Regions from separate parts of the Kitasatospora sp. NPDC092286 genome, predicted to be linked through region 1. Evidence: riboswitches for the same ligand, from Rfam matches in the RefSeq annotation. Region 1 holds a riboswitch; each other region holds the start of a gene.
The links. Region 1 has a riboswitch for cyclic di-AMP ahead of ACIQIB_RS34985 (M23 family metallopeptidase). Riboswitches for the same ligand answer to the same signal wherever they lie in the genome.

Region 1 (9,653 bases):
GGGGCCGGGGCTCAGGAGAGTTCGGCGAGGAAGGGCAGCAGCGCGTCGGCGGTGGCCTGCGGGTGGTCGGCCATCGGGTAGTGCCCGGCGCCCTCGATCATCACCTTGCGGGCCCCGAGCGCGGCCGTCTGCCGGTCGGCGACCAGCTCCGGGTTCGGGAAGTCGGGGTCCTTGGCGCCCATCACGACCAGCGCCGGGCACCGCACCGCGGCGGTCCAGCCGACCGGCGACGAGTCCCCGCGGAGCTGGCCCCGGACGGCGGTCCGGCGGCCGGGCGTGCGCAGCGCGGCGACCAGGCCGTCCACGTAGGCGTCGAAGTCGGCCGGCTTGGCGGTCGGGAACGCCATCTTGCGGTGGTAGAGGCCCCAGGAGGCGGGGACGTAGGTCAGCAGCGGGCCCATCAGGCCGAACACGGCGCGCTGCAGCAGGTTCGGCGGCGGGTTCTCGACGAAGGCGTTCAGCAGGACGATCCCGGCGACCCGCTCGGGTGCGTCCCCGGCGGCCTTGACCACGGTGGCGCCGGTGTACGAGTTGCCGGCCAGCACGGCGCTCCGGATGCCGAGGTGGTCGAGCAGGGCGATGACGTCGGTGGCGACCGCGGCGGGCGAGTAGTCGTCCCAGGCGATCGAGGACTCGCCGAAGCCGCGCAGGTCCATGGTGATCACCCGGCGGCCGGCGGCCACCAGCAGCGGTCGCAGGTGCCGGTACGCGGCCCGGCTGTCGAGCATCCCGGGGAGCAGGACGACCGGGGTGCCGTCGCCCCGCCCGGTGTCGTCGAAGGCCAGCCGGCCGCCGGGGACGTCGAGGTACTGGGTGGTGGGGGTGGTGATGCCGGACATCGTGGGTCTCCTCGGGCCGCCGGGGCGTGTCATCGGCGGTGCTGCCGATAGCCATAAAGCTACGGCTAATAGCCTTAGCCGTCAAGCTATCGATGTGCGACGGCTTCGGAGGTGCCCGTTCCGTGGTGCCCGCTCAGATCCCTTCCACCTTGAACGGGTCGTGCTCGCTGAGCAGCTTCTCCAGCCGGGCCTGGTCCACCCGGGTGACGATCTCGCTGGTCTCCTGCTTGTCCCGGACCACCTTGGCCAGGGTGAACGAGGAGGTGACGGTGTAGAGCAGGCCGAGTCCGAGGAAGGCCCTGGTCCACCCCCCGACCGGGAGGTAGGCGATCCCGATCGCGAGGGCGGCGGCGGACAGGGCGAAGGAGAGCACGGCCTGGACGTGGTATGCGGCCGTGGTGCGGGACTGCATCGGTGCGTTCATGGCGTCAGGATGGCGGCGCCCCGAGCGGACGCACATGAGTAGAACTACTCAAATGGGGGGTCGTTCGTTGACGTCCAATCACGTTCGGTAGTGTCAGTTGTCGTCAATCGTCCCAAAACGCCCATCGGGTCGCGTGGTGCCCGTGCTGTATCCGGTTGTCCCGAACGGATGGCTTGGAATCAGGGGCGCCTAGGATTAACGTTTGATAACGCAGCGCGGTTGTCAACGCCGTACCCAGACGGCACCGTGCGCCGTCGCCTAATCCCGACGACCCGCCTCCGGGCAGGTCAGGGAGCCGGGGAACCACGTTCCTTGGGGTGAATCGGCCGGGCCCAGGCCCAGCCGTAGGAGACCTTCCTGCTCCGAACCCGTCAGCTAACCCGGTAGGCGCGAAGGAAGGAAAGGAGCGCGCCTCCGTGGCGTCGACGTACTCTCCGGCACACCTGCCCGGCTCCGCCGCCGGCACCCAGCTGCTCGACCACCCGCGGCCCGCCGCCCACGAGGGCGGCTACGGCGGCCCCGCGGACGAGACCGGCCCGCAGCCCGCCGACGCCAACCGGCACCGGATGCCGCGCCAGGCCCGCGGCACCGCTCCACTGCTCGGCGTCACCGCCGTGGCCGCCACCCTCGGCGCCACCGGCTTCGCCTCCGCCACCCCGGCCGCCGCGCCGGCCATCGAGGCCCCGGACGAGACCCCGGTCGCCCTCTCCGCCGACCCCGGCCTCGCGCTCGCCGCCCGCATCCAGCAGCAGGCCGACAGCCAGCGCACCGCCGCCGAGGAGAACGCCCGCGTCCAGGCCGCCCAGGAGGCCGAGGCCAAGCGCGCCGCCCAGCAGGCGGAGGCCAAGCGGGCCGCCGAGGAGGCCGAGAGGGCCAAGCTCGCCGCCATCAACCTGCCGGTGCGCGACTACAACCTCTCCGCCCACTACGGCCAGAGCGCCTCCTACTGGGCCCACCTGCACACCGGCCTGGACTTCGCGGCCTCCACCGGTACCCCGGTCTACGCCGTCGGCCAGGGCACCATCACCTCGGCCGGCTGGTCCGGCTCGTACGGCTACCGGATCGTCGAGACGCTGCCCGACGGCACCGAGATCTGGTACTGCCACCTCTCCTCGATCATCAAGGGCACCGGCAAGGTCGTCCCCGGCCAGCAGATCGGCAAGGTCGGCGCCACCGGCAACGTCACCGGCCCGCACCTGCACCTGGAGGTCCGCCCCGGCGGCGGGGCCCCGGTCGACCCGGAGACCTGGTTCGAGCAGCGCGGCATCACCCCCTGACGCCCCGGAGGCGCCCCGGTCCGAGCAGCGGCCGGGGCACCTCCGCGTTCCAGGACCCGGAGGGCTCAGGCCCCGTCGGGCAGCCCGGCCAGGTACGCGTCGATCTCCTCCTGCCCCGGCTCCGGCGCCAGGTCCGGGAACTCCGCCACCAGCAGCCGCGGCAGCCCCGGCACCGTCCACCGGCCGGCCAGCTCCAGCGCCGCCTCGGCGGCCGCCTCCTCGAACGCCCCGAAGTCCCCGGTCAGCTCGTCCGGCATCGGCCGGCCGAGCGCGGTCAGCTCCGCCAGGTTGCGGTAGCTGCGCCGCATCAGGCCCTGCTCCAGCAGCCGCCGGGCGCCGTCGGTGGCCATCCCGACCGTGAGCACCCGGGCCGGGCCCCAGCCCTCACCGGCCGTCTCGTCCACCCAGCCGGCCGGCTCCAGCGCCGCGAACGCGGCCAGCCGGTCCTCCTCCGCCAGCTCCCGGAACCCCTCCAGCCAGGCCCGCACCGCCGCCTCGTCCGCGACGTCCACCCCGTAGGCGTGCAGCAGCAGCGTGTACAGCCGGGGCCAGGTCACCAGGTCCGCCCGCCGCAGCAGGCCGGCCGCCACCTCGCCCTGCCACTCGGCCTCCGCGTGCAGCCGCTCCTGCCGCTTGGCGTTCAGCCGCTTCGCCGCCCGCTGGCGGTCGATCAGCAGCCGCACCGCCTCGCCGTACGCCAGCGGATCCTCCTCCGGCGCGGGCTGGACGTACAGGTAGAGCCGCTCGACGAGCAACTGCTCCACGGCGTTCGAGGTCAGCTCCGGCCAGCCGTCGTGCATCCTGCCCTCGCCCAGCTCCAGCAGCGCCAGCACCGTCCGCAGCGGTTCCTCGGCCACCGGCGCGCGGCCCTCCGCCTCCGCCCAGGCGAGCAGTTCGGCGGCCTTGGTGCGCGGGGCGAGCCGCAGGTCTTCGTCTTCCATAGCCTCGACGGTAGCCGCTGGCCGCCCACCGGACGGACCGGGCCGGAGTAGGGTCGACGGACATGGTCCCCGTACGACTCACCGGCCCCCGGCTGGCCATTCGCGAGTTCCACCACACCCCGGGCGACATCGACGCGCTGTACGCCGTCTTCGGCGACCCGGTCGCCACCCGCCACCTCCCCTTCGGACCGTACGACCGGGAGAGCTGTGCCGATCAGGTGGCGCAGTACCTGGAGGAGGCCCTGCGGGACGAACGCACGGTCTACCGGCTCGCCGTCACCCTGCGCGCGGACGGCACCGACTCCGCCGACCCCGCCGACGGGGGCGCCCCGATCGGCAGCGCCGCCCTCACCCTCGGGGAGCACCGCTCCGCAGTCCTCGGCTACGCGCTGCGCCCCGACACCTGGGGTCACGGCTACGCGGGCGAGATCACCGGGCTGCTCTGCGACCTCGCGTTCGGGACGCTCGGCGTGCACCGGCTGGCCGCCCGGGTCGACGTCGACAACACCGCCTCCAGCCGGGTGCTCACCCGGGCCGGGTTCCAGCTGGAGGGCCGGATCCGGCACGACCTCCACCTGCGGGACACCTGGTACGACTCCTTCCAGTACTCCCTGCCGGCGGACGAGTGGGCGGGGGCCGGGACCGGGGCGGGGCAGCGGGCGGGGGGTTAACCCCACCCCTTGTTCGGCGGGGGGCCGGATGTCCACCGGGCCCGCGCTTTGACAGGGTTGAGGAGTCAGCAGGACACGCCCCCACCACAGAACCGAGGACCGAGGCCCGGCCATGAGCAGCAGCCACAGCATGCAGCGCGGTGCGTACGACCGCGAGGACAGCCGCGACTCCCACGGTTCCGGCGACACCTACGGGACCTACGGCACCGACGAGGCCGACCCGAAGCACCGGCCCGCCCGGGCCCGCCGGACCGAGGAGCCGCCGTACGTCTGGCGGGCGCCGTTCTCCTCCTACACCTACAAGGAGATCGGCTTCACGCTCAGCGGACTGCCGGTCGCCATCGTGGGCTTCGCCTTCGCCGTCACGCTCTTCGCCCTGGGCCTGGGAACCTTCGTCACCGTCCTCGGCCTGCCGGTGCTGGCCGCGCTGACCAGCGGCGCCCGCGGCTTCGGCCGGCTGGAGCGGGCCCGGACGCTCAGCATGCTGGCCCTGGACGTGCCGGGCCCGGCGCCGGTGCGGCGTGCCCGGCCGGGCAGCTGGGGCGCCGTCACCGCGCGGCTGGCGGACGCGGCCGGGTGGAAGGCCGTGCTGTACCAGGTGGTGATGCTGCCGTGGGCGGTCTTCAGCTTCACGATGTCGCTGGTGTTCCTGCTGGTCGGCTGGTCCCTGACGCTCTACCCGCTCTACCACTGGGTCTTCCCGACCTACACCGACTGGCCCGGCTACCGGCTTTTCAACTTCTACGACAGCCACGGCGTCGAGCACGTCTACTACGTCCAGTCGCCGCTGCAGATCGCCGGGGTCTCGCTGCTCGGGCTGCTGTTCGTCTTCCTCACCCCGCAGCTGGTGCGCGGCCTGACCAACGTCAACCGGCTCGCCGTCCGGGGCCTGCTCGGCCGCTGAGCCCGCCTCGCCGGCAGGCCGCCCGGCCCGCTGCCGCCACCCCGGAGCCGCCCGGCCCCGTTCGTGCCCGGTCCCCCGGATGCGGACGGGGCCGGGCCGTGTTCGGATGGCCGGGTGGCCGCCGCCGAGCTCCCCGACCCGGCCGACCTCGCCGACCCGCGGAGGTCCACCGACCCCGCCGCCGCCGGAATCCTGATCACCTCCCGCCCGCTGGACGAGTACTGCGGGCTCTTCGGCCTCACCCGAGCCCGGCTCGCCGCCCTCCCCGGGCCGCTGCTCGACTGCCCCGGTGGCGCCTCCGGTCTGGCCGCCGAGGCTCGCGGGCTGGGCTGCCGGGTGATCGCCGCCGACCCGGCGTACGCCCGGCCCGGCCCCGAGGTCGCGGCGGCCGCCCGGGCCGCCCGGGCGTCGATGGCCGCCGCGATGGCCGCCCGCCCCGAGCTGTACCCGAGGCCGCTCCACCGCCCGTACGACCGCTATCTGCGCAGCTGGGACCGGGCCTGCCGGCTGTTCACCGCCGACGCCGCCGCCCACCCGCAGCAGTACGTGGCCGCCGAACTGCCCCGGCTGCCCTTCACGGACGGCACCTTCGCCCTCACCCTCAGCGGGTACCTGCTCTTCGCCTACCCCGAACGCTTCGGCCCCGCTCGGCAGGTGGCCGCGCTGACCGAACTGGTCCGGGTGACCGCGCCCGACGGCGAAGTCCGGGTCCACCCCCTGCACGACGGCCGCGGCCGCCGCTGCCCCCACCTCGACGCCCTGCGCCACGCCCTCGGTGAGCGCCGGATCAGCAGTGAGATCGACCGCTTCCCGCGCCCCGGGGACGGCCTCACCCGGCGTGTCCTCGTCCTGCGGGCGGCAGATCACCGCAGGCGCCGTGACCAGGGAAGGTAATGGTCAGTAGTGGCCTTCGGTCCTATACTCATCGCCATGACCGAGACGATGATCAAGCGGGCCGGGGCGGCGGACGCCGAGCGGCTCACCGGGCTGATCCAGGCCTCCAGCACCTATCACGGCGAGTACGCCGCGATGATCGCCGGCTACCGGGTGACGCCCGAGTACCTCGCCCAGCACGAGGTCTTCCTCGCCGCGGGCGCCCAGGGCGACCGGCTGCTCGGCTTCTACGCACTGATCCTCGACCCGCCGGAGCTGGACCTGATGTTCGTCGCCGACGAGGCGCAGGGCCTCGGCATCGGGCGGGTGCTCATCGGGCACATGCTCGGCCGCGCCCGGGAGGCGGGCGTGACCGGCGTTCGCGTGGTCTCCCACCCGCCCGCCGAGCAGTTCTACCGAAGGATGGGCGCCGAACGCGTCGGCACCTTCCCCGCCCGCCCCCCGATCGGCTGGGACCGCCCCGAACTGCGCTTCACCGTCTGATCACCGTCCGGCGGCGTTCGCTACGGATCCTGCCGGGCCTGCGACCGCTCCGCCGGGCCGGCCTGCTGGGGGAGGAACACCGCGGACTCCAGGCGGGACAGTATCTTCTCCGCCAGCCAGCTGCGGTCCGACCCGTACGGGATGCCGTCCGGTGCCACCAGCCGCCCGGCCACCGCGTCGCGCAGCCGCTGTGCCCCGGCGGCGGGCAGCCGGGAGAGCAGGCCGCGGGCCGCCAGCAGCGCGTGGTACTGCTCGAAACCGGAGCGCGGCCGCTCGATCGCGTCCAGCACGCTCGGCAGGTCGGCCAGCGCGGGGTCGCCCTGCATCAGCGCCAGGGCCTGCAGCCGCTGGGCCTCGGAGCCGTCCGCGAACAGCTCCCGCACCTGGTCCGCCGTCAGCGCCGAGCGCCGCGCCGTCGAGCGGACCTCGGCCACCACGTTCTCCGGCCCGGCCGCCGCGCCGGCCGGCAGCTGCCGGCTCAGCCGGTCGCCCTGGTCCGCGCTGCCGCCCAGCAGCCCCAGGTGCTGCATCGCCCGTACCCGCAGATCGTCCGCGCCGACCTTGTCGCCCCGGCGGTCCCGGTCCTGGCCGGCCAGGAAGAGGTCCAGCGCCTGATCGGCGTCGGAGAGCACCTGCGGCAGCGTCAACCGCGTCACCAGCCAGCCGGCCGGGAAGCCGAGCACCAGGAAGTACAGGACCAGCGCCGCCGCGAACGGCACCGCGCCCTGCTCGCCGCCCAGCGCGGGCGCCAGCGCCGTACCGACCTGGTGCAGCCGCTCGCCGAGCGAGCCCAGCTGGGTCAGCCCGACGCCGAGCAGCACCTTGGTCAGCCAGTCCGAGACCTGCTCCAGATTGGTGTTCGGCGCGTAGGAGCCCTGCGGCTCGCCCGCTCCGGTCCCGCCCCGCACCCGGGGTACCCCGAACAGGAAGCCCAGCGCGCCGCCGAGCACCGCCGAGGCGCCGGAGATCACCAGTCCGCCGCCGAGCGCCTGCCAGGCCTGCTCCCGGCCGAGCGAGAACAGCAGCAGCCCGAGCACCCCCACCCCGAGCAGCGTTCCGGCCGCGGTCCGCTGTGCCGTGCGCAGCATCGCCGCGCTTCCGCCCCGTCGCGTCCGCGCCATCGCCTACCCCCTGTGTGCGTACCGACCCGCCCCGGAATCCGGGCCGACTCTAGCGCCGTGGCGGGGGGACGGGAACGCGGACGGTGCGACGGGCGCACGGCCGGAAACGCCTCGGGAGACGCTCCGGGAACGCGGACGGCCCGTGGGCTGCTCCTCCGCGCCGGGCCGTGTGACGGGCCGGGCGCCGAGGCACCGGGGATGTTCCGGTGAGCCCACGGGCCGGGTGACTGCTTGGGATTTCGCCTGCCGGAGGCCTGGGGCCCCACCCTGCGCAGGCAGGGGCGGCTCTAGCGAGCAGCCACCTCACACATCCTGACGGTACTCAACTCAGGATCACCTCCTTTCAGTGTGCGACCACCTTAGGCAGCTCACCGGAAGGAGGGCAACGGATTATTCGCGGCCGCCGCTCAGGCGCTCTTGAGCTCGTCCTTGAACTTGGAGAAGTCGATCACGTTGTCGGCCGGCGGGGCCTGGACGATGAGCGGCTTGTCGAAGTCGGTGAAGTCCGTCTGACCGGTCTCCGTGCCCTTGTTCTGCTCGACCCGCACCGGGTAGAACTTGCCCTCGGTGGCGACGTGGATGGTCGCCTGCTGGCCGTCCGGACCGGTCGACTTGAGGCTGAAGGTCTTGACGCCGTTCACGGTGCCGGCCGAGCCCTTGGCGACCGTGCTCTTCTTGCTGTCGTCCTCGACGATCTTCTTGCTCAGCTCCTTGAGGTTGCAGACCGTGGTCAGCTCCTTCATGTCCGGGTCGCCCTGGAAGCCCGACAGGTAGCGGCCCTTGAACAGCTCGGCGGCCTTTTCGCCGGCCGGGCCGGCGACGGCCGTCCAGAAGTCCTTGTCGGGCTTCAGGTAGGTCTCCTTGCCGTCGCTGATGATCTCGAACTTGCCGGTGCCCGGCATGCTCAGCGAGCCGGTGCACTGGCCCTTGGTGTCGAGGGCCAGGCTGATCTCCATCTTCCCGTCGCCGTCGACCACATTGCCGACGATCTTGACGGAGGAGGCGCCGGCCAGCGCGTCCTTGGCCTGCTTCTCGATCTCCTGGGCGCTCAGCTTCTCGGTGTCGAGCTTGGGGGTGGCGGAGGCCTTGTCCTTGTTGTCGCCACAGGCGGCCGTGCCCGCTGCGAGGAGCAGACAGATCGCGGCAGTGCTGGCAAGGCGCTTCGACAGCATGGGAGTTTCCTAACCCGGCGCGACGGAGCGCAGCCGAACGGGTGAAGTTCTCCTCAGTATGCTTGAGCCGCCATTTGCCGGATCTTGGAATCTCTTGGCGTTACCGCTTCGTGCCCTGACCGTGGCCTCCATGAGGCCGGGAACGCGAAAGGCCCGGAGGACTGATCCTCCGGGCCTTTCGGCTACTGAGTAGCGGGGACAGGATTTGAACCTGCGACCTCTGGGTTATGAGCCCAGCGAGCTACCGAGCTGCTCCACCCCGCGTCGGTAAACACAACAATACGGGGAAGTCGCCTGGATGGGAAATCGCTTCTTCCCCGGCCCCGGATCAGCGCTTCGCGCGGCGGACGGCGTGCCGGGCCGTCCGGGCCCTGGCCCAGGCGGCGAAGCAGACCAGCGCGGCGAAGCAGGGCACCATCAGCACCCCGTACACCAGCAGGAAGCCGTGGGTGCCGAGGTCGGCGGCGGCGTTCCAGACACCGTGCAGGGTCATCGCCAGCAGCAGCCCGGTCGGCGCGGCCAGCCGGGCCAGCCAGTGGCGGGCGGTGGTGAGGGTGACGGCCAGCCCCAGCCCGGTCAGCGCGGTGAACAGCGGGTGGGCGAAGGGGGAGAGCAGGCCGCGCAGGACGAAGGTCTGCACGGTGCTGTCGAAGTCCCGCAGGCTGGGCGTCTCGCCGAGGCCGATGCTGTCCAGCCGCTGCTGCTGGTCGCTGGTGAAGGCCCGGCCCAGGTAGAGCACGTTCTCGGTGAAGGCGAAGCCGCAGGCGGTGGTCCCGCCGAGGACGACCCCGGCGGCCAGCGTGCGCGGCCGGGACCGGGCCCGGAGGCGGTCCCGGCCCGGCGGGCCGGGGTGCGGATACGGCAGCGGGCGCGGACAGGGGCGCAGCCGTGGCCGGTACCGGCCGTGCGGGCGGCCGGCGGACGCCC
Region 2 (9,653 bases), on a different contig from region 1:
TACGCGCAGTCCGCCGCCTACGGCGTGATCCTGCTCTCCATCCTGATCGTCTTCACCGCCTTCTACCGGCGCTGGCTCGCCCGCAACGAGCAGGCCAACGGCTGACGCCCCGCAACCCCAGCGACCACGAAGGCAGGTACCCCCGATGAGCACCACCACCGACCGACCCACCGTCCGCACCGCGGGCGCGGCCACCCCGGCCGCCAAGCCGGCCCGGGTCCGCCGCCGCGGCGAGGCGAGCCCGCTGGTCAAGACGCTGTCGCACGGCACGCTGATCCTGGCCAGCCTGATCGCGCTCTTCCCGGTGGCGTGGATCCTCTACGTCTCGCTCGGCCCCGACAAGACGGACTACCTCCACCCCGGCGAGATCTTCGACAAGATGACGCTGTCGAACTACCACACGGTGCTGTTCGACACCGACTTCTTCACCTGGTTCGGCAACGCGTTCCTGGTCTCCGGGGTCACCACGGTCTTCGGCGTGCTGATCGCCGCCACCACCGGCTACGCCGTCTCCCGGATGCGCTTCCCCGGCCACAAGCCGCTGATGTGGTCGCTGCTGGTCACCCAGATGTTCCCGATCGCGGTGCTGATCGTGCCGATGTACACGATCCTCTCCGACCTCGGCCTGCTGGACAGCTACCTCGGACTGATCCTGGTCTACTCGACCACCACCGTCCCGTACTGCGCCTGGCTGCTCAAGGGCTACTTCGACACCATCCCGGTGGAGATCGACGAGGCCGGGCGGGTCGACGGGCTCAGCCCGTTCGGCACCTTCTGGCGGCTGGTGCTGCCGCTCGCCCGGCCGGGCCTGGCGGTGGCGGCGTTCTACTCCTTCCTGACCGCCTGGGCCGAGGTGGCCTTCGCCTCCACCTTCATGCTCAGCTCCGACAAGTACACCCTCGCCGTCGGCCTGCAGACCTTCGTCAGCGAGCACGACGCCCAGTGGAACCTGATGGCGGCGACCGCGGTCCTGATCGCGATCCCCTCCTCGGCCCTCTTCTACCTGGTGCAGCGTCACCTGGTCACCGGTCTCACGGCCGGCGCCTCCAAGTCCTGACCGCTGCCGTATCCACCGCCTAGTCCCCAAGGGATACCGTCCATGACCCAGAACCTGGCCGACACCTCCCGGCCCGCCGCCGACGCCACCGCTCACGAGGCGAGCACCGGCGCGTCCAGAGACTGGTGGCGGGACGCGGTCATCTACCAGGTGTACCCGCGCAGCTTCGCCGACTCCAACGGCGACGGCATGGGCGACCTGCCCGGCATCCGCAGCCGCCTGCCCTACCTGCGCGACCTCGGCGTGGACGCGGTCTGGCTCTCGCCGTTCTACGCCTCGCCGCAGGCCGACGCCGGTTACGACGTGGCCGACTACCGCGCGGTGGACCCGATGTTCGGCACCCTGCTGGACGCCGACGCGCTGATCCGCGACGCCCACGAGCTGGGCCTGCGGATCATCGTGGACCTCGTCCCCAACCACTCCTCCGACCAGCACGAGTGGTTCCAGCGGGCGCTGCGCGACGGCCCCGCCTCGCCGCTGCGCGAGCGCTACCACTTCCGTCCGGGCAAGGGAGAGAACGGCGAACTGCCGCCCAACGACTGGGAGTCCATCTTCGGCGGCCCGGCCTGGACCCGCTCGGAGAACCCGGACGGCACCCCGGGCGACTGGTACCTGCACCTGTTCGCCCCCGAGCAGCCCGACTTCAACTGGGAGAACACGGCCGTCGCCGACGAGTTCCGCTCGATCCTGCGGTTCTGGCTGGACATGGGCGTCGACGGCTTCCGGATCGACGTCGCCCACGGCCTGGTCAAGGCCCCCGGCCTGCCCGACCTCGGCGGCGCCGACCAGCTCAAGCTGCTCGGCAACGACGTCATGCCGTTCTTCGACCAGGACGGCGTGCACGAGATCTACCGCAGCTGGCGGACCATCCTGGACGAGTACCCGGGCGAGCGGATCGGCGTCGCCGAGGCCTGGACCCCGACCGTCCAGCGCACCGCCAACTACGTCCGCCCCGACGAACTGCACCAGGCCTTCAACTTCCAGTACCTGGGCACCTCCTGGGACGCCGCCGAGCTGCGCGAGGTGATCGACCTCTCGCTCGACTCGATGCGCCCGGTGGAGGCCCCCACCACCTGGGTGCTCTCCAACCACGACGTCACCCGGCACGCCACCCGCTTCGCCAACCCGCCGGGCCTGGGCACCCAGATCCGCACCGCCGGCGACCGCGGCCTCGGCCTGCGCCGCGCCCGTGCCGCCACCCTGCTGATGCTCGCGCTGCCCGGCTCCGCGTACATCTACCAGGGTGAGGAGCTCGGCCTGCCGGACGTCACGGACCTGCCCGACGAGGTCCGCCAGGACCCGTCGTTCTTCCGTCAGGCGGGCCAGGACGGCTACCGCGACGGCTGCCGGGTGCCGATCCCGTGGTCCGGCACCGAGGCCCCGTACGGCTTCGGCCCGACCGCCGGCGGCCCGAGCTGGCTGCCCCAGCCCGCCGAGTGGGCCGCGCTCAGCGTCGAGGCGCAGACCGGTGACCCGACGTCCACCCTGGAGCTGTACCGCAGTGCGCTGGCCGTCCGGCGTGCGCAGCCCGGGCTGGGCGCCGGCACCGAGGTCGAGTGGCTGGACGGCCCCGAGGGCACCCTGACGTTCCGCCGCGGCTCGTTCGTGTGCACGGTGAACACCACCGACCAGCCGGTCCGGATAGCCGTGCCCGGCCGGCTGCTGCTCGCCTCCGCCGACCTGGAGGTGGACGGCGGCGAGACCGTGCTGGCCCCGGACAGCACCGGCTGGTGGGCGGTCTGACGTGGTTGCAATAGGCTCTGGGACCGTGACTACGGCGCGACTCTCAGACATCGCGGCGCAGGCGGGGGTCAGCGAAGCCACCGTCTCCCGCGTACTCAACGGCAAGGCGAACGTCTCCGCCGCCACCCGGCAGACCGTGCTGGCGGCGCTGGACGTGCTCGGCTACGAGCGGCCGACCCGCCTGCGCCAGCGCAGCGCCGGACTGATCGGGCTGATCACCCCGGAGCTGAGCAACCCGATCTTCCCCGCGCTGGCCCAGGTGATCGAGCAGGTGCTGAGCCGGCACGGCTACACGCCGGTGCTCTGCACCCAGACGCCCGGCGGCTCGACCGAGGACGAACTGGTCGAGATGCTGGTCGACCGGGGCGTGGCGGGCATCGTCTTCGTCTCCGGCCTGCACGCCGACACCACCGCCGACCACGACCGGTACGCCCGGCTGGCCGGCCGGCAGGTGCCGTTCGTGCTGATCAACGGCTACAGCGAGAAGATCGACGCGCCGTTCATCTCGCCGGACGACCGGGCCGCGATGTGGATGGCCGTCCAGCACCTGGCCGAACTCGGCCACGAGCGGATCGGTCTGGCGGTCGGGCAGCGGCGGTACGTACCGGTGCTGCGCAAGATCGAGGGCTTCACGGCGGCCATGCGGGCGGTGCTCGGCAAGACCCAGGAGGAGGCCGAGGACCTCGTCCACCACACGCTGTTCAGCGTGGAGGGCGGGCACGCGGCGGCCGGCGCGCTGCTCGACAAGGGCTGCACGGCGATCGTTTGCGGCAGCGACATGATGGCGCTCGGCGCGATCCGCGCGGTGCGTCAGCGGGGCCTGGCCGTCCCGCAGGACGTCTCGGTGGTCGGCTTCGACGACTCGCCGCTGATCGCCTTCACCGAGCCGCCGCTCACCACCATCCGCCAGCCGGTCGAGGCGATGGCCACCGCCGCCGTCGACGCCCTGCTGGAGGAGGTCGGTGCGAACGCCGCCCAGCGCGGGGAGTTCATGTTCCAGCCGGAGCTGGTGATGCGCGGCTCCACCGGGGCCTGCCCGCGGTGAACCGGTGCCGGGGCCGCGCTCAGCCCTCCTGGACGGTGGGGCGCTCCTGGTTCACCCGCTGTCCGTCGGCGGCGTCGCCGGTCCGGGTCCCGGTGTGCCGGCCCCGGGCGAGGTGGTCGCGCGGGACCAGTTCGACGGCGTCCTGCGGGTTCGTGGTGCCGGAGAGCGTCATCGCGTCGATGGCGAGATCGGCGTCGAGCGTGACGGTGACCTGGGCCATGTGACTCCTCCTCGGGTACGGAGCAGCAGCATGCCCTGCCGGCGCCCGCGTTGACCACCGGTGGCCCCGCCGGTACCCGGCCGGTGCGCGACGGCCGGGGGAGACAGGCCGAGGCCCCCGGGGAGAGCGACCAGACTCTCCCCGGGGGCCTCGGGGTCGGGGGCGTGCCGGGCACGCCCGGCGGGTCAGACCCGGCCGGCGAAGTCCGGGGCCCAGTTGGCGACGGTCTGGGTCCGCACGCCCGAGCTCGGGTTGGCGGCCTCGACGTACTTCCCGCCGCCGATGTAGATCGCGACGTGGTAGACGCCGGAGTCCTTGCCGTTGTTGGACCAGAACAGCAGGTCGCCCGGGAGCAGGCTGTCCAGCGAGACGTGGGTGCTGGCGGCGGCCTGGTCGGCGGCGACGCGCGGGACGGAGACGCCCGCGGCGCGCAGCGCGGCCTGGGTCAGACCGGAGCAGTCCCAGCCGCCGTTGCCGGTGCCGCCGTAGATGTAGGCCTGACCGACCTTCGACTGGGCGAAGGAGACGGCGGCGGCCATGCTGCCGGTGGCGGTCTGCGCCGGGGCCTGGGTCTGCGCCGGGGCGGCGGGCTTGGCGACCGGCTTGGCGGCGGGCTTGGCGGCGGGGGCCTGCGCGGCCGGCTTGCCGGTGGAGGCGCCGGTGGCGCCCTGGCCGGACTGCTGGGCCTGGCCGCCCTTGCCCAGGGCGAGCTGCTGGCCCGGGTAGATGACGTGCGGACCCTGGGTCAGGGTGCCGCGGTTCAGCTCGTACAGCCGCTCCCAGCCGCCCTGGACGTTGTTCTTGTCGGCGATGGAGGAGAGCCAGTCGCCCGCGATGACGGTGTAGTCGGTCGGCTGGGCCTGGCTGCCGCCCTTGGCCTGGGCGGAGTCGGCGGGGGCCTGGCTCTTCGCCGGGGCCGGGGTCTGCGCGGGGGCCTGCGGGGCGGGCTTCGGCGCGGGGGTGGCGGCCGGCTTCGCGGCGGCCGAGGTGTCGACGGCGGCCGGGGTGCCGCCCTTGGTCAGGCCGGCCTGGACGGAGCAGACAGGCCAGGCGCCGGGGCCCTGCGAGGCGAGGACCTTCTCGGCGACCGCGATCTGCTGGTCCTTGGTGGCCTGGTGGGCCTGCGGGGCGTACGCGGTACCGCCGAAGGCGGCCCAGGCGCTGGAGGTGAACTGCAGGCCGCCGTAGAAGCCGTTGCCGGTGTTGATGGCCCAGTTGCCACCGCTCTCGCACTGGGCGACCTTGTCCCAGGTGGCGACCGGGGCGGCGGAGGCGGTGCCGGTGGTGAGGCACGGGACGGTCAGGCCGACACCCGCGACGCCGACGGCGGCGATCAGGCGGCGGGCGCGACGGGGCAGACTGGTGCCGTTGACGGGCAGCATGAAGACGCGATCCTCTCCCACGCCTGCGAGGTGAGCTGTCGGATTCGGGCTGGAGTTGCCCGGCCGCGCCTTGGCGCGGCTTCACCCCTAGCCCTGAACCGGTTTCGGGAACCGGTCCGGGGCGACTTACCTGTGGGTCCCCCGCTCCTGCCGTGGTGCGTTTCTGCGCTGCCAGCACAACCGACGGCAGGACTCGGCGTTGCGGATGGGCTGGGTTCGTGTAGCCACGAACGGGGAGCACGTTAAGCAGACTCCCGTTCAAACCGCAAACATGTGTGATGCCCGTCACGGTTTACGGGTGAGGGGTTGATTGGCTGTCCATCATGATCAGAAATGACCGATTTTCGGCAACGCCCCTGCGGCCGGACCCAACTGCCTGTGCTTCAGGACGTCAGTACCGACGCGGCCGTCCGGCGGGAGGGCTGCGCGGTGATGGCCAAGGACGAGGACCCGCGTGCCGGGCGCCCGACCGTCAGGCCTCGGGGGGTGCACCGCCGGGCAAAACGCCACAGAGTGGACATATCGCCCGAACGGCCCCGAACTCCCGTACGCCGCCGGACGATGCGGCGCTGGCCGGCGGTCGGCACGGTGTTCGCCGCGGTCGGCGGCGAGGAGATCCTGCGGCGCTCGCTGACCGGGCGGACGCAGCCCGTCGCGGCCACCGGCATGCCCGGTATGCCCGTGGCCCCGGACGGCCCCACCGACGCCGCCGCGGCCCCCGCCGAGGGCGCGGGCATGGACCACCGGCCCGCCGGGCCGCCGCCCGTCGGCACCTCCGGGGCCGGGCCCGCCGCCGCACCGACCGTCGACCTGGCCGGCCGCCGCTGGTCCGACCCGGCCGGCTGGGGCGGTGCGGTACCCGGCCCGCGGAGCGCCGTCCGGATCGCCGACCGGGTGCTCCTCGACACCGATGCCACCGTGGGCTCGCCGCTGGTCGAGCCGACCGGCGCACTCACCTTCGCCGCCGACCGCACCCTCACCCTCGCCTCGGACGGCAACGTCGAGATCCGCGGCACCCTGGCACTCGCCCCCGAGGGCGCCGCCGTGCACACCGTCCGCTTCCCGTCCGTGGACGAGCGGCGCTTCCAGGGCGACGGCGCCAAGGTGGTCGACACCGACACCGACACCGACACCGGGCTCTGGGTGACCGGCGCCGGCTGCCTGCGGCTGGACGGCGCGGCCAAGACCGCCTGGGTCCGTGCCGACCGCGAGCTGCGGGCCGGTGACACCTCCATCGGCCTGGCCGCCGAGCCCACCGGCCGGCTGCCCGGCGACGAACTGGCCGTCACCCCGACCGGCCCGCCCGACGCCGAGGACTTCTCCGCCCGCTACGACCTGGTCACCGTCCGGTCCGTCAGCGGATCCACCGTCACCCTGGACTCCCCGCTGAGGTACGCCCACCCCCGGGTGACCGCCGGAGGGGGCGTCACCGTCGGCGCCGAACTGCTCAACGTGACCTGCGGCGTCCGGGTCGAGGGCACCGCGAAGGGCCGCGCGCACGTCCACGTCACCGGCTCCCGGCACGCCGACGTACGGCACGCCGCACTGCGCTGGGTGGGTCCGCGCGCCGACACCGAGGAGACCTGGAAGGGCCAGGACGGCACCGTCCCCGTCACCGCGCCCGTGCTCGGCCGGTACGGGCTGCACTTCCACATGCTCGGCGACACCACCCGGGGCACCGTCGTCGAGGGCGTGGTGGTCCGCGACGCGGGCAGCCACGCCTTCGTGCCGCACGCCAGCCACGGCATCACCTTCCGCAGCTGCGTCAGCCACGACACCTGGGAGGACGCCGCCTGGTGGGACGGCCCGCCGGACACCCGTACCCCGCAGCGCCCGTCCGACGACATCGTCCACGAGTCCTGCGTGGCCTCCCGCACCCGGCTCGAACCCAACCCGCGCGCCTACCGCCTGACGGGGTTCAACCTCGGCGCGGGCACCGGCGGCCGGGCGGTGGACTGCGTGGCCGTCGGCGTCCAGGGCTCCACCGGCGCCTCCGGCCACGAGTGGCCGGAGAACAGCGAGGGGGTGTGGACCTTCCAGCGCTGCCTGGCCCACAACAACCTGCAGGACGGCATCTTCGTCTGGCTGAACGCCCGGCATCACCATGTGGTCACCGAGTTCGCGGCCTACCACAACGGCGGCCGGGGCATCGAACACGGCGCCTACCTCAACGACTTCGACTACACCGCGAGCGTGCTGTACGGCAACGCCGCCGGGGGAGTGGCCCCGCACGCGCTCGGCCGGGACAAGGGCAGCCTCTTCGACGGGCTGCTGATCGACGCCGCCCGGCACGAACTCGCCGGGGAGGCCGTCACGTTCAGCCGCAGCCGGTTCACCGGCTACCGGAAGGCCGGGGCCGCCTTCCGCGCCGCCGCGGACGGCAAACCGGACGATGTGGCCGTGCTGGACTGCGAGTTCGGCGGCAACGAGCTCTGGATGGACCCGGAGTCGGCGCCGCCCAGGAGCATCGTGCTGCGCCGGGCCGGGCGCTCCGAGGCGCTCCAGGTGCGGAAGGCGGACGGCGGCGGTACGGCGCAACCGCAGTGGAACGCCGCCGTCGGGCCGGTGCCGGCGCTCGCCGCCCGGGCCCGGCCGGTGCAGCCGCCCGCGCTCAGGCTCAGGGGCGCCGCCGCGCCCACCACCCGGGTGGGTGGCCGCTCCTGAGCCGTCCGGACGTCCGCAGGGCCCGGAACGGAGGCGTTCCGGGCCCTGGCGTCGTCGGACGGCCGCGCTATTCGGCGGCGGTCTCCCCGCTCTCCCCGGCGTACGCCCCGGGGTCGGGGACCGGCAGCGCGGCCAGGTAGGTGGAGGCGATCAGCTGGCCCACCGTCGGGTAGGCGCCCAGCGGCGCGGCGCTCGGGCAGCCGGTCTCCTCGGCGGCCGTGGCGAGCAGCTCGGAGTCGGCCTCCGGGCCGATCACCAGCGGGGCCAGCGCGGGGCGCTGGGAGCCGGTCTCCTTGAGGTGCGCGACGGCGGCGGCCACCGAGCCGGGCACGTCCAGCGCGGCCGGGACGACCGGGACGGCGAGCCGGGCGGCCAGCAGCACCCCGGTGACCCCGGCGGCGGCGGTGGCCTCCTCGCCGCCGACGGTGGTGAGCACCACGCCGTCCGCGGCGGTCGCGATGGCGAACAGCCGGGCGCGGTCGGCGCGGGCCAGACCGGCCTCGGAGAGGCGGACGTGGACGGCCTCGGCCAGCAGCGGGTGCGGGCCCAGCACGTCGGTGACGGGGGCGCCGTACTCGGCGGCGAGCGCGTGGAGTTCGGCCAGGAAACCGTGCGGGCCGGGAACCAGCGGCACCACGACCGGCGCGGGCAGGCCCGCCCCGGCGGCCTGGGCCAGCAGCTCGGCGACGGTGCGCTCGTCCCCGGTGCCCTCGAAGTCGCCGTCCCCGGCCGGGAGGTACCCGGCCGCGGTCTGGACGCCGTTCTGCTCGCTGCGGACGATCGACAGCAGTTCCTCGACGACGGAGCGGGACTCGGGCCCGGCGGTCGCGGGCACGGCGAGCACCAGGGCCGGGGAACCGGCCGGAATCTCGGGGCGCTCGGGGCGGCGGTGGCGCCCCCGCGCACGGGAGCCTGGGGTTCGGACGGGCAGTGGCGCGCCCGGGATGGCTGCGGTGCTCATGGCGGAGATCGTAGGACATCGCTCCGCCGGTCCCGCAGTCGGCTGCCGTTCCGAGGGCGGTGACCCACGCCGAATCAGGACATAACGCACCCAATCCCGCGCAGTGGCCGGTATCGCCTTCGACGCGGTCGGCCGGGGCGGGAGTTGCGCCTTCCCGGCGTGAGATGTCTCACAGGCCGGAAGGGGTCTGACGGAGGGTCACGGAGGCGCGACTCCCGGCGCTGGAAGATCAACATTCAGCGGGGGGTCGCTTACGGGCGGTTATCGGCGACTTGCCGATTCAGTCGGCTATGTCCGCTTACGGGCTGCCGGGCGGCGGGTGGTGAAGAGTTCCGGCCGATCCGTGAAAGAGGCCGTGCACCTGCACTGTCCCGTGCTGATGCACGTGCACTGGAGCTATCATCACGTCAAGTGAGGCGTTATGCCGGGCCGGTACGGGGCCGGTCCAGTCGTTCGGCCTGTGCCGGGGGCGCCGCGCTGGACGACCACTCCGGAGCTCTTCGGGAGATTTCTATGCACGACAGGTACGACACGAACGACCCGTACAACGGGATGGCGGCTGCGGACCTCGAGAACGTGGT
Region 3 (9,653 bases), on a different contig from region 1:
TGATCGCCCGGCTGAAGGCGGGCCTGGCGGACGTCCCGCAGGTGAAGGTGCTGAACCTGTTCGGCGCCGACTCGGCCCGGGTGGGCGTGCTCTCCTTCGTGGTCCAGGGCTGGAACAGCTCGCACTTCTCGGCCGCGCTCTCCGCCGAGTACGGCATCGGCGTGCGGGACGGCCTGTTCTGCGCGCACCCGCTGGTCCGCACCCTGCTCGGCGACGAGGACGTCGCGCCGTCCGAGTGCGGTGCGCCCGAGCCGTCGCTGCCGGGCGAGCGAAGCCTCAACGCGATCCGGGTCAGCTTCGGCGCCGGCACCCCGGACGAGCACATCGACCGCTTTCTGACCGCCGTCCGCGAGCTGGTCACGGACGGGGCGGCCTGGAACTACCGCAACGAGGGCGGCCGCTGCGTCGCGGACACGCGCCGCGCGGGCTGATCGTCCCGCTATTCGTCCAGGCCGAGGGCGAAGGCGGCTTCCAGGTCGTGCTGGGAGTAGGTGCGGAAGGCGATCTGGGTCTCGGTGTGGGCCACCCCCGGGACCTTGTTCAGCCGGCCGGGGATGACCTCGGCCAGGTCGTCGTGCCGCCGCACCCGCACCATCGCCACCAGGTCGTAGCCGCCGGTGACCGAGTAGACCTCGCTGACGCCTTCGATGGCCGCGATCGCCTCGGCGATCTCCGGGATGCGGTCGACGCTGGTCTTGATCAGGACGATGGCGGTGATCACTGTTCGGGCTCCTTTGTGGGGTGCCGCCAGGGTATCGGGCGTCAGACGGGCCGTCGCGGGGGGCGGCCGGCCGGTGTGCAGGCGTACAGGAAGCCGGCCGAGAACCCGATGACATGGACCAGGTAGGCGACGCCGGGGCCGGCCGAGTGGACCGACCACCACTGCAGGGCGAACCAGAGCCCGAGCACCAGCCAGGCCGGGAACCGCAGCGGCAGGAAGAGCAGCAGCGGGACGAGCGTGGTCACCCGGGCCCGCGGGTGGAGCCGCAGATAGCAGCCCAGCGCCGCCGAGATCGCCCCCGAGGCGCCGATCAGCACCGTGGTCGAGCCGGGCGAGTGCGCCTGGGCCAGTGCGAAGCCGTAGGTGGCCAGGCTGCCGGCCGCCAGATAGAAGACGGCGAAGCGGGCCCGGCCCATCCGCTTCTCCACGGTGGGGCCGAAGACGTAGAGGAAGAGCAGGTTGCCCAGCAGGTGCAGCCAGCCGGCGTGCAGGAAGAGCGCGCTGAGCACGGACAGGGCCGGGTGTTTGCCCGGGGTCGGGGCGGCCGGGCAGCCGGGCGCCGGGTCGGGGGCCTCGGCCAGCTGTCCGGCGGTCAGCGGGCGGCCGGCCAGCAGCTCGGCCGGTACCGCGCCCCAGCGCTGCTCGTACCGCTGCTCCGCGCAGACCCTGGCCTGGCCGCGGCCGTAGAGCGGGTTGAGCCCGGCGGCCGGGCCGAGCAGGAAGACCACCGTGTTGAGCGCGATCAGGGCGTAGGTGACGGCCGGGGCGGGCGCGGCCGGGGGCCCGCCGCGTGCGCCGGTGTGGTCGAGGACCGTGATCGCCATGCGGCCAAGCATCCCTCCGCCCGGCGCGGGCGACACCGCGCTGTACGGCAGGTGGGCTACCGTCCCGATCGCCGCGACCGGTGGTCGGGACGGTTGCCTCAGGCAATAGGCTTGGGGCGGGCATTCCCGCCTCCCGCCGCCGACGCCGGGGCTCCGGGGGGAGCGCCTGAGCCCACCCAGGGACCACCCGAGAGGACCCCCGATGACCGTCCCCGCCCTGACCGCTGAGACGCGCTGGCGCTGCACCCTGTGCGGCAACCTGACCCGCTTCGACGTGACCCGCTCCGCCCGGGTGACCGAGTACCTGCACTTCGACCTGGCCGGCGAGTCCAAGGTGGAGGAGACCGAGGTGCTCAGCGAGACCATCGAGTCGGTGCGCTGCCGCTGGTGCAACGCGGTGGACCAGGTCGAACTGGTGGCCCGTCCCGGGGCCGAGGCCGGAGAGGCCGCCGCTGAGCAGGGCTGACGCCCGGTCCGTGGGGTGGACGGTGCGCGGCCGTTCACCGCACGGGGACAATACAGACAGAACGCACGGAGCGTGACGACGAGGGCGACGGCCGCGGGCCGTACCCCGCTGGACGAGGATCGGAGCCGAGGACGTGGTGGACGCAGCGAAGGAGCCCGCCGGGCCGCAGGGGCGGCAGCCCGCTGTGGACGGGCAGGCGCCGGACGCGGCCGAGGCCGCCCCGTCCGGTACCGGGGCCCCCGCCGAGGAGTCGGGCGGTGACGAGCCGGCGGCAGACCGGGCCGTCGAGACGCTCGACCGGCCGCTGCCCGAGGGTGTGCGCCGCCGGGTGGTGGGCCTCGCCGCCGACGCGCTCGGGGGGCTGCCGCCCGCCGAACTGCCGCAGAGCCTGCGGCAGTACGCCAAGTTCACGCCGGCCCGGCGGGCCAAGTACGCGGCCACCGCGCTGGCCGCCGCACTGGAGTCGGAGCCGGCCTTCCGGCTCCGGATAGCGGAGCGGCTGCGGCTGGGCCAGCCGGACCTGGTGAAGGCGCTGGAGGCGGGCCATGTGCCCGGCGCCGCCGACCCGATGGACGTGGCGGCCGCCGCCTATCTGGTGCGGTCGGCGGGCTGGAGCCGGCTGGTCGCCGAGGCGGGGGAGCAGGCCGAGCGGGCCGGCGCCGAGGGCGCCGCCGCCGAGGCGGCCCGGCTGGCGGAGAAGCTGCAGGCGGAGCTGGCGGAGGTACGGGCCTCCGCCCGGGCGGACCTGGAGCGGCAGCGGGCCGAGTCGGAGGACGTCCGCAAGGAGGCCGAGTCGCTGCGCAAGAAGGTGCGGTCGCTGGAGAGCGACACCCGCCGGGCGCAGGCGGAGACCCGCCGGGTCACCGCCGAGCTGGAGGCGCTGAGGACGCAGGCGGCCGCCGAGCGCAGCGCGGGTGAGAGCGAGGCCCGGCGGCTGCGGCACCGGATCTCCGAACTGGAGACCGCCGCCGAGCAGGGCCGCCGTTCGGCCCGCGAGGGGCGCAGCGTCGAGGACATGCGGCTGCGGCTGCTGCTGGACACCGTGCTGCAGTCGGCGCAGGGCCTGCAGCGGGAGCTGGCGCTGCCGGTCTCCCAGATCCGCCCGGCGGACCTGGTGGAGGCGGTGGTGCCGGGCTCGGCCTCGCCGCACGACGTGGCCCGGCGCGGGCTGGCGGAGGACGATCCGGCGCTGCTGGACCAGCTGCTGGCGATCCCGCAGGTGCATCTGGTGGTGGACGGCTACAACGTGACCAAGACCGGTTATCCGGCGCTGCCGCTGGAGCAGCAGCGGATCCGGTTGCTGGGCGGGCTGGCGATGCTGGCCCAGCGCACCCAGGCGGAGGTCACCTGTGTGTTCGACGGGCAGGACCTGGACGTGCCGGTGATCATGGCGCCGCCGCGCGGGGTGCGGGTGCGCTTCAGCCGGACCGGGGAGACGGCGGACGAGCTGATCCGCCGTCTGGTGCGGGCCGAGCCGCAGGGCCGTCCGGTGGTGGTGGTCTCCACCGACCGGGAGGTCGCGGAGGGCGTGCGCAAGGCGGGCGCGCGCCCCGTCGCCTCCGTCCTGCTGCTGAACCGGCTGGCCCGGCCCTGATGCCGGAGGGACCGGAGTGACCGCTGGTCAGCGCCCGGTTTGCGGCAGTGTGTGGATCCCGTGAAGTCAGGCCGCCGGTGGAGGTTCACGCCATCGGGGGAGTGGCGGAAAGCGTGGATCTTCACTAGGGTCTGGCGTCAAACCTATTTTCCGGATCCTCACTCAAACGGGTGAGTCCGTTGGAAGAAGGAACCGATCACTTTGGCCTCCCACCGCCGTCCCAAGCAGCCGAGCCGCGCGCGGGTCTCCGTGCTCACCGCTGCCGCTGCGACCGCGGTCGCCCTCTCCGCCCAGGTCGGCGCCCACGCCGCGCCCTCCCCCAAGAAGGAGGACGTGAAGGCGCAGATCGACCAGCTGAACGAGGAGCAGGAGCAGGCGGCCGAGAAGTACAACGGCGCCAAGGAGCGGGCCGACCAGCTGCGCAAGCAGGCGGACCAGCTCCAGGACCAGGTGGCCCGCGGCCAGGACCAGATGACGCAGCTTCAGGCCGGGCTGGCCGAGGTGGCGGGCGAGCAGTACCGCACCGGCGGCATCGACCCGTCCGTGCAGCTGATGCTCTCCTCCGACCCGTCGGGTTACCTGGACAAGGCCTCCAGCGTCCAGCAGGCCAGCTCCAGCCAGTCCGAGGCGCTCAAGGGCCTGCAGGACCAGCAGCGCCGCCTGGACCAGCAGAAGGCCGAGGCGGCCGCCGTCCTCGCCTCCCTGGACAGCACCACCAAGGATCTGAACCAGGCCAAGGCGGACGTCAACCAGAAGCTCAAGGAGGCCCAGACGCTGCTGAACTCGCTCAGCGCGGCCGACCGGGCCGCCCTGAAGGCGCAGCAGCAGCAGGACGACCGGGCCTCGCGCGGCAGCGAGCGCACCGACCTGAGCAGCCTGCCGCAGGCCGGCGGGTACGCCGGGGTGGCCGTCGCCAAGGCGATGAGCAAGCAGGGCTCGCCGTACGTCTGGGGTGCCATCGGGCCGAGCACCTTCGACTGCTCCGGTCTGATGGTCTGGGCGTACAAGCAGGCCAATGTCTCGTTGCCGCGCACCTCGCAGGCGCAGGCCGGCGTCGGCACCCGGGTCCCCTCGCTGGACCAGGCGCAGCCCGGTGACCTGATCATCTACCGCGACGACCGCAGCCATGTCGCGATGTACATCGGCAACGGCATGGTGGTGCACGCGCCGCACACCGGTGACGTGGTGAAGGTGATGAAGGCCGACGCGATGAAGATCAACGCCATCCGCCGGGTCTGACGGTTCGTCGATTGGGGGCAGAAGCCCCCGATCCGGACATTCCCTGATAGGTCGACACGCCCGGCCGGGCCGGCCCACTGCTGTGATGTGGGACACGCCCCGGTCGGGCGCTCTCGACCCGCATTGTGAGTAATGATCAGCCCCGCGTGCGGTTGTGATCACATTCGGTCATATTCACAAATGAACTTGGGTATTCTTCCGTCTTTTTTCTGACAAGGATTTGAACGGATCACGGTTCTGTTACTAGGGTCATGCCTCGAACCACCGTGCAGTCGATCACCCATCCCGGGTGACGGCGGGGGTTACCGTCGAGTTCGTGAAGCAGCGGGGCAGGTGACTGCCCGACGGGGAGTCCAGCAGTCGGGGACGCTGTGGAGCGGAGCCGGGGAACCAAGTTCCTCCGGGGTGAATCGGCGCCAGGTCGACCGGTGGAACGGTCGGTGAGGCGCCGTAGGGCACGCTTCCGGCCCGAACCCGTCAGCTCACCCGGTAGGCGGACGTAGGAAGAAGGAGTCCGCCTTCGTGGCGTCCCATCGTCGTCCCAAGCCCGCCGGCCGTGCCCGCGTCTCCATCCTGACCGCGGCCGCCGCAGCGGCCGTGGCCCTCTCCGCGCAGTCGGGCGCGCACGCCGACCCGACGCCGACCAAGGATCAGGTCAAGGAGCAGGTCGACAAGCTCAACGAGCAGGCCGAGGTCGCCACCGAGCAGTACAACGGCGCCCAGGCCAAGCAGCAGGAGCTGCAGAAGCAGGTCGGCGAGCTCCAGGACAAGGTGGCCCGCCAGCAGTCGCAGGTGACCGATCTGCAGGGCGGCCTCGCCGAGATCGCCGGCGAGCAGTACCGCAACGGCGGCATATCGCCGACCGTTCAGCTGATGCTCTCCTCCAGCCCGGACAACTTCCTCACCCAGGCCGGCACCCTGACACAGGCCGGCAGCTCGCAGTCGGGCCAGCTGAAGGAGCTCCAGGAGCAGCAGCGCAGGCTCGACCAGGACCGCACCGAGGCCCAGAACAAGCTCGGCGAGCTGGAGGCCACCACCCAGCAGCTGAAGGCCTCCAAGGAGGAGATCCAGGGCAAGCTGGCCAAGGCCCAGGAACTGCTCAACACGCTGACCGAGCAGGAGCGCGAGGCGCTGCGCGCGGCCGAGGAGAAGGCCGCCGCCGAGGCCAAGGCCAAGGCGGACGCCGCCAAGGCGACCGCGAAGGCCGAGGCCGACCGGGCATCCCGCGACAACGGCCGCGGCGACCTGGGCACCCCGTCATCCTCGCCCGTCACCAAGCCGTCGGCGTCGTCCACGCCGTCCACGCCGTCCACGTCGTCCGCGCCCAGCGCCCCGGCCGCCAACGGCTCGCGGGCCGCCGCCGCGATCGCGGCCGCCGAGAGCAAGCTCGGCGCGCCGTACGTCTACGGCGCCACCGGCCCGAACTCCTTCGACTGCTCCGGCCTCACCAGCTGGGCGTACGCCCAGGCGAACGTGTCGCTGCCGCGCACCTCGCAGGCCCAGGCCAACGCCGGCACCCGGATCGGCTCGAACATCGCCAACGCCCAGCCCGGCGACCTGGTGATCTTCTACGGCGACAACCACCACGTGGGCATCTACGTCGGTGGCGGCCAGGTCATCCACGCGCCCAAGCCCGGCGCCTCGGTCCGCTACGAGTCGGCCTCCAACATGCCGGTCTCCACCATCGTGCGGCTCTGACCCCGAGTCAGGCTTTCGCAGGCCCGGTCTCCCTCGCGGGAGGCCGGGCCTGCGGCTTTTCCGGCCGGCCGGACGCCTGTCCGATTCAGGGTCAAATATTCGGGTTGGTAGGGGTTTGGACTCGCTCGCCCGGACTCGCTAACGTCTGCCACCGGACACCCGCTTCCAGAGCCGCCCGCACCGGAGCGGCCACAGGCCGGGACGCAGAATTGGAGCCGCAGTCGGATGGCCGTGCACCGCCGTTCCCCACAGTCGGGTGCGCACACCCTCGCCCGCGCGCTGGTGCTGACCGCGGCGGCCACCACCGTCCTGGGCGTGGCCGTGGGCGGCAGCGCCCATGCCGCCCCGGGCTCACCGGACGGGCCGCAGAACCGCAAGGACGTCAAGGTGCGGATCGACCAGCTGTACGACGAGGCCGAACAGGCGTCGGAGAAGTACAACGCGGCGCTGGACGCGCAGCAGCGGCTGCAGAGCGAGGCCGGCACGCTCCAGCAGCAGATCGCCGTCGGCCAGGACGAGCTCAACCGGCTGCGCGGCGACCTCGCCACCGTCGCCGGCGCCGAGTACCGGGCCGGCGGCCTGGCGCAGACCGTCCAGCTGATGCTCTCCACCGACCCCGAGGGCTATCTGTCCCGGGCGCGCTCCCTCGACCAGGCCGCCGAGCGGCAGAACGACACGCTGCACGAGGTGGTGTCGCGCCAGCGCCGGCTCGACCAGCGCCGGGCCGAGACCTCCGCCAAGCTCTCCGAACTGGAGCAGATCCGCCGTGCCCTCGCCGACAGCAAGCAACAGATCCAGCAGCGGCTGGCCGGGGCGCAGAAGCTGCTCAACGGTCTGAGCGCCACCGAGCGGGCCAGGATGGCGGCCCAGGACGCCCGGGAGGCCGAGCAGCGTGCCACCCGCGGTACCGACCGGCTCGACCTCGGGAGCGTCCCGCCCGCCTCGGAGCGCGGTGCCGCCGCGCTGGCCGCCGCCGTGAAGATGATCGGCTCGCCCTATGTGTACGGATCCGCCGGACCGCGAGCGTTCGACTGCTCCGGTCTGATGTACTGGAGCTGGCAGCAGGCCGGAGTGACCCTGCCGCGGACCTCGCAGGCCCAGGCGTTCGCCGGCCGGCGGGTCAGCCTCTCAGACGCGCGACCGGGAGACCTGGTGATCTTCTACCGGGACATGCACCACGTCGGCATGTACGCCGGCGGCGGGGTGATCGTGCACGCCCCCTACCCGGGTGCCAAGGTCCGCTTCGAGAGCGTCAGCGCGATGCCCGTCGCGGGGGTGGTCCGGCTCTGAGGCGGACCGGCCGGACCTCTGCCACCGACGCCGGAGCCCGCTGTGGCGTGCTGTCCCGGCGCGGTGCGCTGCTGCTCGCGGTGGGCGGACTGGCCCAGCTCTCGCTGCCCAGGGCCGCCCCGGCGGCGCCGGTCGCGGGCCGGGTGGCGGATGACGGGGCCGCGGTGGCGGCCCTGCTGACCGAGCGGGCCCAGGCGCTGGCGGGGTCGACGGGCCTGTCGTTGGTCGACCCGGGCTACCGGAACCTGGTGCTCGGCGCCGGTGCCGGGCCGGGCCGGCTCACCGCCGGGGCCGAACTGGCCGTCCGGGTGGCCGGCTACGACGACCAGCCGGTGGTGTACCCGCGCCGGCTCACCCTGCTGCGGACCGCGGCCGGCTGGCAGGTCGAGCGGGAGGAGAGCGCCGGCGGCCCGCCGCCGCTGTGGGACCTCGGCACCCTCCGGGCCGTACGGGGCGACCACTGCCTGGTGCTCGGTCTGGCCGACGGCCCCGATCCGGCGGAGCTCGCGGCCGTGGCGGACCGGGCCGTACCGGCGGTCAGCGCGGTCTGGGGCACCGGGTGGGCGGGCCGCCTGCTACTGGAACTGCCCGCCACCGAGGCCCAGTTCGTCCGGCTGCTGGAGGGCGAGCCGGCCGACTGGACGGGGATGGCGGCCGTCACCACCGCGGCGCCCGGGGCGCCCTGGCACACCCCGGCGGACCGGGTGCTGGTCAACCCCGGGGCGTACCAGCGGCTCAGCGACTTCGGCCGCCAGGTGGTCACCACCCATGAGGCGACGCATGTCGCGACCCGGGCGGAAACCCGGGCCTGGACGCCGCTCTGGCTCTCCGAGGGCGTCGCCGACTGGACCGGCTACCAGGGCTCCGGGCGCCTCCCGCGGCAGATCGCCCCCGAGCTGGCCCGTGACGTCGCCGCCGGGAAGGTGCCGGCCGCGCTGCCCGCCGACAGGGACTTCACCGCCGGCGCCACCGGCATCGCCCAGGCCTACGAACAGTCCTGGCTGGCCTGTGACCTGATCGCCCGCCGGTACGGGCCCGAGCGGCTGGTCGCGTTCTACCGGGCGGTCGGCGCGGCGGGCCCGGGCGCCGACCGGGACCAGCGGCTGGACCGGGTGCTCCGGGATCAACTGGGCCTCGGCCTGGCCGAGTTCACCGGGCTCTGGACGGCCGAGACGGTCCGGCTGCTGGAGCCCTAGCACTCGGGGCGTCCCGAGCCCCGCTAGCGCCGTTCGGCCCGTGCGCCGGGCCGGTCGATGCCGTCCAGCAGGTCCTGCTCGTACGCGATGCCGGGCCGCACCGGGTAGGAGGCGGTCGTCGGAAGGGGCACCGAGGAGGCCAGCACGACGGTGGGCGGCAGCTGCGCCGGACCGCGGGTGGAGCGCCAGAGCCGGACGCAGGAGAGCACCGTGGCGACCAGCAGCAGCAGGTTGCGCAGGGTCAGGACGGTGACCGCCAGCGGGTCGCTGCCGACCACCTCGGTGAACATCAGCGGGAACTCCAGCAGGGTCAGCGGAGTGGCGGCCAGGACCAGCAGCACCACCGGCCGCTGGCTGCTGCCGCGCACGGTCAGGCAGACCGCCGCCACGCCGACCAGCCAGACCAGGTACTGCGGGCTGATCACCCGGCTGGTCACGGTGAAGATCAGCAGCGCGGTCAGCGCGGCGTCGTACATGGTGGCCGCGTTGCGGCGCTTGGCGGTGAAACGCCAGAGCAGCAGCCAGGCGAAGCCCAGCACGGTACCGGCCATCATGACCTTGCCGACCACGTCCACCCACGGCCCGAGCATCTCGACCGAGCCGTAGTTCATCATCACCCGGCCGT

Region 2: linked by a shared signal. The riboswitch ahead of ACIQIB_RS04545 (transglycosylase family protein) and the one ahead of ACIQIB_RS34985 (M23 family metallopeptidase) in region 1 are both predicted to bind cyclic di-AMP.
Region 3: linked by a shared signal. The riboswitch ahead of ACIQIB_RS29080 (NlpC/P60 family protein) and the one ahead of ACIQIB_RS34985 (M23 family metallopeptidase) in region 1 are both predicted to bind cyclic di-AMP.

What each region holds. Positions count from the first base shown of each region.
Region 1 is NZ_JBIVRD010000052.1:18,443-28,095, reverse strand. Features, by position in the region: gene ACIQIB_RS34995 (alpha/beta fold hydrolase) at 12-839, opposite strand; gene ACIQIB_RS34990 (YiaA/YiaB family inner membrane protein) at 973-1,263, opposite strand; cyclic di-AMP (ydaO/yuaA leader) riboswitch at 1,509-1,667, shown strand; gene ACIQIB_RS34985 (M23 family metallopeptidase) at 1,680-2,540, shown strand; gene ACIQIB_RS34980 (hypothetical protein) at 2,606-3,481, opposite strand; gene ACIQIB_RS34975 (GNAT family N-acetyltransferase) at 3,544-4,152, shown strand; gene ACIQIB_RS34970 (sensor domain-containing protein) at 4,265-5,056, shown strand; gene ACIQIB_RS34965 (hypothetical protein) at 5,171-5,950, shown strand; gene ACIQIB_RS34960 (GNAT family N-acetyltransferase) at 5,987-6,433, shown strand; gene ACIQIB_RS34955 (hypothetical protein) at 6,454-7,521, opposite strand; gene ACIQIB_RS34950 (hypothetical protein) at 7,962-8,726, opposite strand; tRNA gene ACIQIB_RS34945 (tRNA-Met) at 8,917-8,990, opposite strand; gene ACIQIB_RS34940 (PrsW family intramembrane metalloprotease) at 9,055-9,653, opposite strand, start outside.
Region 2 is NZ_JBIVRD010000002.1:403,034-412,686, forward strand. Features, by position in the region: gene ACIQIB_RS04520 (sugar ABC transporter permease) at 1-105, shown strand, start outside; gene ACIQIB_RS04525 (sugar ABC transporter permease) at 146-1,057, shown strand; gene ACIQIB_RS04530 (glycoside hydrolase family 13 protein) at 1,100-2,800, shown strand; gene ACIQIB_RS04535 (LacI family DNA-binding transcriptional regulator) at 2,826-3,845, shown strand; gene ACIQIB_RS04540 (hypothetical protein) at 3,865-4,065, opposite strand; gene ACIQIB_RS04545 (transglycosylase family protein) at 4,251-5,468, opposite strand; cyclic di-AMP (ydaO/yuaA leader) riboswitch at 5,455-5,625, opposite strand; gene ACIQIB_RS04550 (hypothetical protein) at 6,009-8,111, shown strand; gene ACIQIB_RS04555 (hypothetical protein) at 8,179-9,072, opposite strand; gene ACIQIB_RS04560 (DUF397 domain-containing protein) at 9,586-9,653, shown strand, end outside.
Region 3 is NZ_JBIVRD010000034.1:78,887-88,539, reverse strand. Features, by position in the region: gene ACIQIB_RS29110 (aminotransferase class V-fold PLP-dependent enzyme) at 1-431, shown strand, start outside; gene ACIQIB_RS29105 (Lrp/AsnC ligand binding domain-containing protein) at 440-721, opposite strand; gene ACIQIB_RS29100 (rhomboid family intramembrane serine protease) at 763-1,545, opposite strand; gene ACIQIB_RS29095 (hypothetical protein) at 1,748-2,011, shown strand; gene ACIQIB_RS29090 (NYN domain-containing protein) at 2,196-3,605, shown strand; gene ACIQIB_RS29085 (NlpC/P60 family protein) at 3,807-4,844, shown strand; cyclic di-AMP (ydaO/yuaA leader) riboswitch at 5,202-5,356, shown strand; gene ACIQIB_RS29080 (NlpC/P60 family protein) at 5,367-6,542, shown strand; gene ACIQIB_RS29075 (NlpC/P60 family protein) at 6,768-7,832, shown strand; gene ACIQIB_RS29070 (hypothetical protein) at 7,880-9,028, shown strand; gene ACIQIB_RS29065 (glycosyltransferase 87 family protein) at 9,052-9,653, opposite strand, start outside.